2 regions of the Acidovorax sacchari genome follow, and region 1 is predicted to be linked to the other one. Evidence: predicted binding sites of a transcription regulator. Region 1 holds the regulator's gene; the other holds the start of a gene.
What was found. The regulator LexA, encoded in region 1, represses DNA repair genes until DNA is damaged. The targets are predictions, from matches to a motif close to ACTGTATNNNNATACAGT.
Positions count from the first base shown of each region.

Region 1 (4,207 bases):
CACCGCATTGCAGTGCATGTGGCGGACACCGCGCCAGGGCCGGGCGTGGACACGCCGGAAGACCTCGAACGGGTGCGCTCGCTGCTGCGCTGAAACCGCACGCCGCATGCCGTCACGATGGTGTCGCGGCTGTCAGGCTGACGGAAGGACCCGCATGCTATCCTTGCCCGCGATTGAAGCGCCACCCCGGGCCTACGGCAAGCCCCGGGCTTCCGGCGCTGGCTGATTTCAACACTTAGAGGACCTCCATGAGACTGATTCTTTTGGGCGCGCCCGGCGCCGGGAAGGGCACGCAAGCCGCGTTCATCTGCCAGAAATACGGCATTCCGCAGATCTCCACCGGCGATATGCTGCGCGCCGCCGTGAAGGCCGGCACGCCGCTGGGACAGCAGGCCAAGGCCGTCATGGATGCCGGCAAGCTGGTGAGCGACGACCTCATCATCAATCTCGTGAAGGACCGCATCGCCCAGCCGGACTGCGCCAAGGGCTTCCTCTTCGACGGCTTTCCGCGCACCATTCCCCAGGCCGATGCCATGAAGGCAGCGGGCGTCAAGCTCGACTACGTGCTGGAGATCGACGTGCCGTTCGATGCCATCATCGAGCGCATGAGCGGCCGCCGCTCGCACCCGGCCAGCGGCCGCACCTACCATGTGAAGTTCAACCCACCCAAGGTGGAAGGCAAGGACGACGTCACCGGCGAGGACCTGATCCAGCGCGAGGACGACAAGGAAGACACGGTGAAGAAGCGCCTGGAGGTGTACAGCGCGCAGACGCGCCCGCTCGTGGAGTACTACTCCACCTGGGCGAAGAACGATCCGGCCCATGCCCCCAAGTACCGCGCCATCAGCGGTACCGGCACGGTCGAGGAAATCACCCAGCGCGCGCTGGCCGCCCTGGCGGACTGAGCGCCTGGCACAGGGACGGCGCCTGGCCGGCCCGTGATCGACGCCGCCCTCCGGGCGGCGTTTTCGTTTCCGGGCTGGGGGGCGCCCTAGGCCCGTGGCTGCGCCAGCCGCTCCAGCAGCAGTTCCACCCGCGCCTTCACCACGCTCAGCCCCTGGGCGGCGGGCAGCGTGTCGCCAGGACGGGGCAGCAGCTGGCCCAGGGGGCACCGCGTGGCCACCCGCACGGCCACGCCAGCGGCCTGTGCCCGCTCCAGCGCGGCCTGCAGATGGCGATGCAGCGTGCCGTTGCCGGTGGCGGCCACGGCCAGCCCGTGCACCCCGTCGGCCACCAGCAGATCCACAACGCGTCCGGTCGCGCCCGCATGCGACAACACGACTTCGACGCGCGGCCACTCCGCGCCGCTGCGCAGCGCCTTCAGCGCCGCGGCAGCTTCGGCCGATGATCCGGAGGATTCCGCCGCGGGCCATCCGGCGGCGAGCCGCACGCGCCCCTCCTCCACCCAGCCCAGGGGGCCCGCCTCGCCGGACGCGAAGGCATTCAGCCGGTAAGGATGCACCTTCTGTACCCGCTGCGCCCCGTGCACCTCCCCGGCGGCCACTGCCACGACCCCGCGCGCGCCCGGCGTGGCGGCCACGGCGACGGCGTCGAGCAGGTTCTGCGGTCCATCGGGCGCCAGCGCGGTGGCCGGGCGCATCGCAGAGACGAGCACCACGGGCTTGTCCCGCGCTCCCGCGAGCACGCGGTGGAGAAACCACGCGGTCTCCTCGAGGGTATCGGTGCCGTGCGTGACCACCACGGCACGCACACCGGGATCCGCCAGTGCGTCCTCGCAGCGCAGGGCCAGCGCACGCCATACGGCCCCGTCCATGTCCTTGCTGTCGATCTGCGCGACCTGTTCAGCCTCCAGCCGCGCGCCGCCGGCGGCGCGCGCCAGTCCGGGCACTGCTGCCAGCAACTGGTCGATGCCGACCTGCGCGGCGGTGTAGCCGATGTTGTCTTCCGCGTTTCCGGCCGTACCGGCGATGGTTCCACCGGTGCCCAGCACCAGGATTTTTCCTGCAACCACTTGCATTGCCTTTGAAAACTGTTTAAAAATACAGTGACTGGATCGATCCACAGGTGAATCGATCCGCCCAGCGCCCGTCCGGCGCGATCTTCCTTCACTGGAGTGCCCCGCATGCTCGACAGCCCCAAGCTCACTGCCCGCCAACAGCAGATCCTGGATCTCATCCAGACCGCCATTGCACGCACCGGAGCGCCCCCCACCCGGGCGGAAATCGCCGCGGAGTTCGGCTTCAAGTCCGCCAATGCGGCCGAAGAGCACCTGCAGGCACTGGCACGCAAGGGCGTCATCGAACTGGTGAGCGGCACGTCGCGTGGCATCCGGCTGCGCGGCGAGGCCGTGCGGTCCATCAATGCGGCCCGCGGCACCCAGTTCCACCTGCCCATTCCCGGCATCTCGCAACTCATGCTGCCGCTCATCGGCCGCGTCGCCGCAGGTTCACCGATTCTCGCCGAGGAACACGTGGACCAGACCTACAGCGTGGAAGGCAGCCTCTTCCAGCACAAGCCCGACTACCTGCTCAAGGTCCGGGGCATGTCCATGCGCGATGCCGGCATCATGGATGGCGACCTGCTCGCCGTGCAGTCCACCCGCGAGGCGCGCAATGGCCAGATCATCGTCGCCCGCCTGGGTGACGAAGTCACCGTCAAGCGCCTGCGGCGCACCGCGGGTGCCATCGAGCTGCTGCCCGAGAACCCCGACTATCCCATCATCACCGTGCAGCCCGGCGAATCGTTCGAGATCGAGGGGCTGGCCGTAGGCCTCATCCGCAACACCATGCTGATGTAGCCGGCTGCGGGCCGTCCGGCGCATGGCGCCGGAGCACGGTTCGCGCCCTGTTTCCCCGTTTGGCGTTGCCCAGGTGGCGGGCGTCTGGCTTTCCTCTTCGTGTGGATGGTCAACCCTGCGGCATCGCCCTGCCCGTCTAAAGCCAATCCTGCCAGTGTTCAACCCATTCTGACCGCTGGAGTTTTTCCATGGCAAAGGCTTTGCTCGATCTCGCCACCCTCTCGTCCTGCCTGCAGCCGCTGCACGGCCTCGTCCGCTGGCTGCGGGGCACTTCCTCGGGGAATGCGTCCGTCCGCCCCGCCACACGTTCGCGCTGGCCGGATTGTCCGGCCCACGGTCGCGGGGCATCCGACACGTCCATGGCCGACCACCACCCCTCCGACGGCCCGCCAGCCGCTACGGTCCATGGCAGCGCAAAGGCCGGTGCCGCCGCATCCGTGGCACTGCCTGCAGATGCCTCCACCGCACTGCACTCGATCGCGGTGGAGCGCCCCGCGCGCGCGCCGGCCGGCAGCCAGCGCACCTGCGCGGCGCGGGTGCCGGGCGCAGTGCGGGTGGTGCAGCGCCGGCAGGCGGGTACGCCGGAGCGCTTCGTGATCTCCGGGCGCATGGCCGATGTGCGGGCGGAACTGGAGCGCTGGGCCGCCGCGGAAGCCGTGCTGCAATGATCTGCAGCGCGCGGCACCCGGCCGCCCGCCGCGTCAGCTGTTGATCTGTGCCCAGAGCTTGTCCAGGCGCTTCACGCTCACGGGTTGCGGCGTGCGGAGTTCCTGGGCGAAGAAGCTCACCCGCAGTTCCTCCAGCAGCCAGCGGAACTCCTGCATGCGCGCATCCACCTGCCCCTTGCGCTCGGCCACGAGCCGCCAGTAGCGCTGCTCCTGGGGGCGCAGTTCCGCGAGCCGCGTGGCGTCGCGTGCAGGATCGGCGCGCACCTTGTCCAGGCGCAGGGTGATGGCCTTCAGGTAGCGAGGGAAGTGCGCAAGCTGCGACCAGGGCGCCACCGCCAGGAAGTTCTTCGGAATGAGCCTTTGCAGTTGCTGCTGCGCGTCCTGGGTGGCCTCGGGTGCACCTTTCGTATCCTTGATCTTGCGCGCCGCCGCGGCGTATTCGAGCAGGATCGCACCGGCCAGCCGCGCGACCTCGTTGGCGATCAGCGTAAGCCGCCCCCGGCCTTCCTGCACGCGGCGCTGGAAGTCTGCCTCGGTCGTGGGCAGGGGGTCGACCAGGAAAGCGCGGTCCAGCGCGACGTCGATGATCTGCGCGCGCAACTCTTCCTGCGTGCCCAGCGGCATGTAGGCGACCGCCATCTTCTGCATGTCCGGGATGTTCTTTTCCAGGTACTTGAGCGCATCCTTGATCTGCAGCGCGAACAGCCGGCGCAAGCCCGCGCGGTGGCGCGCTGCGGCCACCCCGGGTTCGTCGAACACCTCGATGGTCACCGCATCGCCG
Region 1 covers NZ_AP035783.1:3,103,823-3,108,029, forward strand. Annotated here, with positions in the region: gene kdsB (3-deoxy-manno-octulosonate cytidylyltransferase) at 1-93, shown strand, start outside; gene adk (adenylate kinase) at 249-905, shown strand; gene ACGHC0_RS13945 (asparaginase) at 992-1,978, opposite strand; gene lexA (transcriptional repressor LexA) at 2,084-2,758, shown strand; gene ACGHC0_RS13955 (hypothetical protein) at 2,947-3,426, shown strand; gene hrpA (ATP-dependent RNA helicase HrpA) at 3,460-4,207, opposite strand, start outside.

Region 2 (4,207 bases), 2.3 Mb from region 1:
GACACGGCCGCGTTCAAGCGGGCGGCCACCGACCTCGTGTGGGCGGCCAGCGCCAAGCCCCAGCGTGCGGAGCGTGCCCAGGTCATCCAGAGCCTGCCGGGCCTGCTGCAGCGGCTGCGGCAGGGCCTGGAGCTGCTGGGCGTGACCGGCGCGCCGCAGGACGTGCACATCAAGATCCTCACCGATACGCTCGCCGACGCCTTCCTCTCCAAGACGGCTTCCATCCCGCAGGCGCACATCGATGCGATGGCCCGGCGCCTGGACCACCTCGAAGACTACATGAGCGATGCCACGCTGGGCGACATGCCGCTCGATGCCGACTACCTGGAAATGATGCTGGGCATCGATGCTTCGTCCATCCACGTGGCGGCGGACAATGGCACGCCCGTGGACGAGGCCATGGTGGCCTGGGCGCGCGAACTGCAGCTGGGGGCGTGGTTCACGCTGGACCACAACGGGGCCTCGGCGCAGGTGCAGTACGCATGGCACAGCGAGCGCCGGCAGCTGCATCTTTTCGCGGCGCCGGACGGCAGCAGCTACCTGCTGCAGTTGCGGCGGATGGCCGCCTACCTGCAGGCAGGCCTTCTGGTGCCGCAGGAAGAGGAAGCCCTCACGATGCGCGCGACGCGCGACGCGCTCGCCAAGATCGACGCGAACCCGGAGCGGCTGCTGGGGTAGCGCCCTTTTTGCCTGCCACCGGCGAGCCGGGCGGGCCGCCATGGTGGCCTCTTCATTCCGGCAGGTCGTCGTCGGCCTCCATGCGGCCGCCGACCACGCGCCGCACCACATCGCCCGGGAAGCCGCGTGCCGCGAGGAAGCGCATCTGGCGTGCCCGTTCCTGGGGCGTTTCCGGGGGCGTGCCGAAACGCTGACGCCAGACGGCGAGGGCGCGCGCCGCTTCGCTGCCGCGCAGGCGCTCGGCGGTTTCACGCACGAGCGCGTCGTCCAGGCCCTTGGCGCGCAGCTCCTGCACCACGCGCTGCGTGCCCAGCCGCGCAGCGCGGCGGTGCACCACGGATTCGGCCACGCGGCCGGCATTGATGAAATCCTTGGCCTGGAGTTCGTCCAGCACCGCGCGCAGGTCGTCGCCTTCCTGCACATGGCGGGCGAGCTTGGCCTCGAGCTCGGGGCGTGAATGCTCGCGCTGCGCCAGCAGGCGCAGCGCGCGGCCCTTGAGGGAGAGAGGGGAAGAAAGCCCCATGGGAGTCGCAGCCGCGCCGGCCCGCCGCAAAAAGCGGCAGGCCGGCGCTTCGGGTGCCTTGTGGATCAGGCCTCGTCGCCGGCAGCGGCGCCAGTTGCCACGGGAGGCAGTTGCGAGACGCCCAGGCCATCGCGCACCTTGTTCTCGATCTCGCGGGCCAGGTCGGAGTTCTCGCGCAGGAACTCGCGTGCGTTGTCGCGGCCCTGGCCGATCTTCTCGCCGTTGTAGGCGTACCAGGCGCCGCTCTTCTCGATGATGCGGGCGTTCACGCCCATGTCGATGATCTCGCCCTCGCGGCTGATGCCCTCACCGAAGAGGATGTCGAACTCGGCCGTCTTGAAGGGCGGGCTCACCTTGTTCTTCACCACCTTCACCTTGGTCTCGTTGCCGATGGCCTCGTCGCCCTTCTTGATGGTGCCGGTGCGGCGGATGTCCAGGCGCACGGAGGCGTAGAACTTCAGCGCGTTGCCGCCCGTGGTGGTCTCGGGGCTGCCGAACATCACGCCGATCTTCATGCGGATCTGGTTGATGAAGATGACCATGCAGTTCGTCTTCTTGATCGTGGCGGTGAGCTTGCGCAGCGCCTGGCTCATCAGGCGGGCCTGCAGGCCGGGCAGTGCATCGCCCATCTCGCCTTCGATTTCGGCCTTGGGAGTCAGTGCGGCGACCGAGTCCACCACGATCAGGTCCACGGCTCCGGAGCGCACGAGGCTGTCCACGATTTCCAGGGCCTGCTCGCCGGTGTCGGGCTGGCTGATGAGCAGGTCGGGCACGTGCACGCCGAGCTTCTGGGCGTACTGGATGTCGAGCGCATGCTCGGCATCGACGAAGGCACAGGTGCCGTTCTGCTTCTGCATCTCGGCGATGACCTGCAGCGTGAGCGTGGTCTTGCCGGAGGATTCGGGACCGTAGATCTCGATCACGCGGCCGCGGGGCAGGCCGCCCACGCCCAGGGCGACGTCCAGGCCCAGCGAGCCGGTGGAGACGACCTGGATGTCTTCGATGGCTTCGCCTTCGCCCAGGCGCATGATGGTGCCCTTGCCGAACTGCTTTTCGATCTGGGCGAGGGCTGCCTGCAGGGCCTTGGCCTTTTCGCTGTTGGCGGCGTTGTTCTTGACGGGTGCGTCCATGGAGTGCTCCTGAAAGAGGAAAACGTGGAAAGGAAGGCCGGCGAGTGCGATACCAGGGGGTGGCTGTCTTCAATCACAGGCTGGATGCTTGACCAGTAGTGTAGGGGCGAGATACTTTCCAAACAATGCAATTTTTGGTCAGTTTGACTGACAATTGGTGCATGGCTTTTTCCCCGTTTCCGCAGCCACCGTCGGCCACGCTGGCCACCCGGGACGACGCGTGGCGCCTCACCCACCTGGGCCGCCTGCTCGGCCATGCCATGCGCCGCTTCGACGCGCGCGTGCTCGAACTGATGGCGCACGACGTGCAGGTCCCCCTGGCGCTGTCGCACCTGGCCGCCCGCGACCAGGTCAGCGCGGCCCACATCCACATCACGCGCCACCTGTCCCTGCAGGGCGACCGCCTCACCGACCTGGCGGCGCGCGCCGGCATGACCAAGCAGTCGATGGCCGCGCTGGTGGACCAGTGCGAAGCCTGGGGCCTCGTGGCACGGGAGCCCGACCCGCGTGACGCGCGCGCGCGGCAAGTGCGCTTCACCCCCACGGGCCTGGCCTGGCTGCAGGCCTTCCGCGGCGCGGTCGCGCAGGCCGAGGCGGAGTTCGGCGCGGAGGTGGGCGATGCCGTGGCCGCCGTCGTGCGGCTGGGCCTGGAGGCGTATGCGGGAGGCGATGGCGTGGAGCCGTGATCCGGGTCCGCCTCCGTCCCGTCCCGCCTGCCGGCCGATGTCCCTAGAATCGGCGGAGCGCCCGGATGCCGGCCAGACCGCCTGCGGCGCATTCCCAAGAACACTGGAGACAGGCCCATGCGCATCCTCATTGCCGAAGACGATCAGGTTCTGGCGGATGGACTGCTGCGCACGCTGCGGGGGTCCGGGGCCGCGGTGGACCATGTGGCGAGCGGCAGCGACGCCGACACCGTGCTCGCGACGACGCAGGAATTCGACCTGCTGATCCTCGATCTCGGCCTGCCGCGCATGCATGGGCTGGACGTGCTCAAGCGGCTGCGCGGCCGCGGCTCGGCGCTGCCCGTGCTGATACTCACGGCGGCCGACAGCGTGGACGAGCGCGTGAAGGGCCTGGACTACGGCGCCGACGACTACATGGCCAAGCCCTTCTCGCTGCAGGAACTGGAGGCGCGGGTGCGCGCCCTCACGCGCCGCGGCATGGGTGCCACCAGCAGCACCATCCGGCATGGTCCGCTCGTCTATGACCAGGCCGGGCGCATGGCCACCATCGACGGCAAGCTGGTGGAACTGTCCGCCCGCGAACTGGGCCTGCTGGAAGTGCTGCTGCAGCGCGCCGGGCGGCTGGTGAGCAAGGAGCAACTGGTGGAGCGGCTCTGCGAGTGGGGCGAGGAAGTGAGCAACAACGCCATCGAGGTGTACATCCACCGCCTGCGCAAGAAGATCGAGCGCGGGCCGATCCGCATCGCCACGGTGCGGGGGCTGGGCTACTGCCTGGAGAAGGTCGCCGCTTAGGGCCTGTGAACGCTATGCAAGGGGTCGCGAAGCTCATCACAGCCCGCCCATCAAGGCGCGCGACGCCGTGCGTGTGTCCACACGTACAAGGAGGGCAACGCCGAGGGGCGGGCTGTGATGGGCTTCCCTTCGGGTTGCTCCGCGAAGGGGCCGTTTGCGGCGTTGCCCGTGCTTGCAAGGCCCCGGCCTTGCTACGCCCAGGCGCCTTGCACCCAGCCCCTTTGCGAAGCAACGCGATCCCCTTGCATAGCGTTCACAGGCCCTAGTGCGGCCTCCTCCTGCAGCGAGCGACGTGCCTTGAAGATCTTCCAGCGCGAACAGCGGTCGCTTTTCGGGGAGATCCTCGACTGGATGCTCACGCCGCTGCTGCTGCTGTGGCCGGTGAGCCTGGCGCTGAC
Region 2 covers NZ_AP035783.1:5,367,861-5,372,067, reverse strand. Annotated here, with positions in the region: gene ACGHC0_RS23870 (DUF1631 family protein) at 1-678, shown strand, start outside; gene recX (recombination regulator RecX) at 731-1,201, opposite strand; gene recA (recombinase RecA) at 1,267-2,331, opposite strand; gene ACGHC0_RS23855 (MarR family winged helix-turn-helix transcriptional regulator) at 2,493-3,017, shown strand; gene ACGHC0_RS23850 (response regulator transcription factor) at 3,135-3,809, shown strand; gene ACGHC0_RS23845 (sensor histidine kinase) at 4,107-4,207, shown strand, end outside.
Region 2: a site for LexA is predicted at 2,411-2,428, ahead of recA (recombinase RecA). Genes of this name have one in related genera too.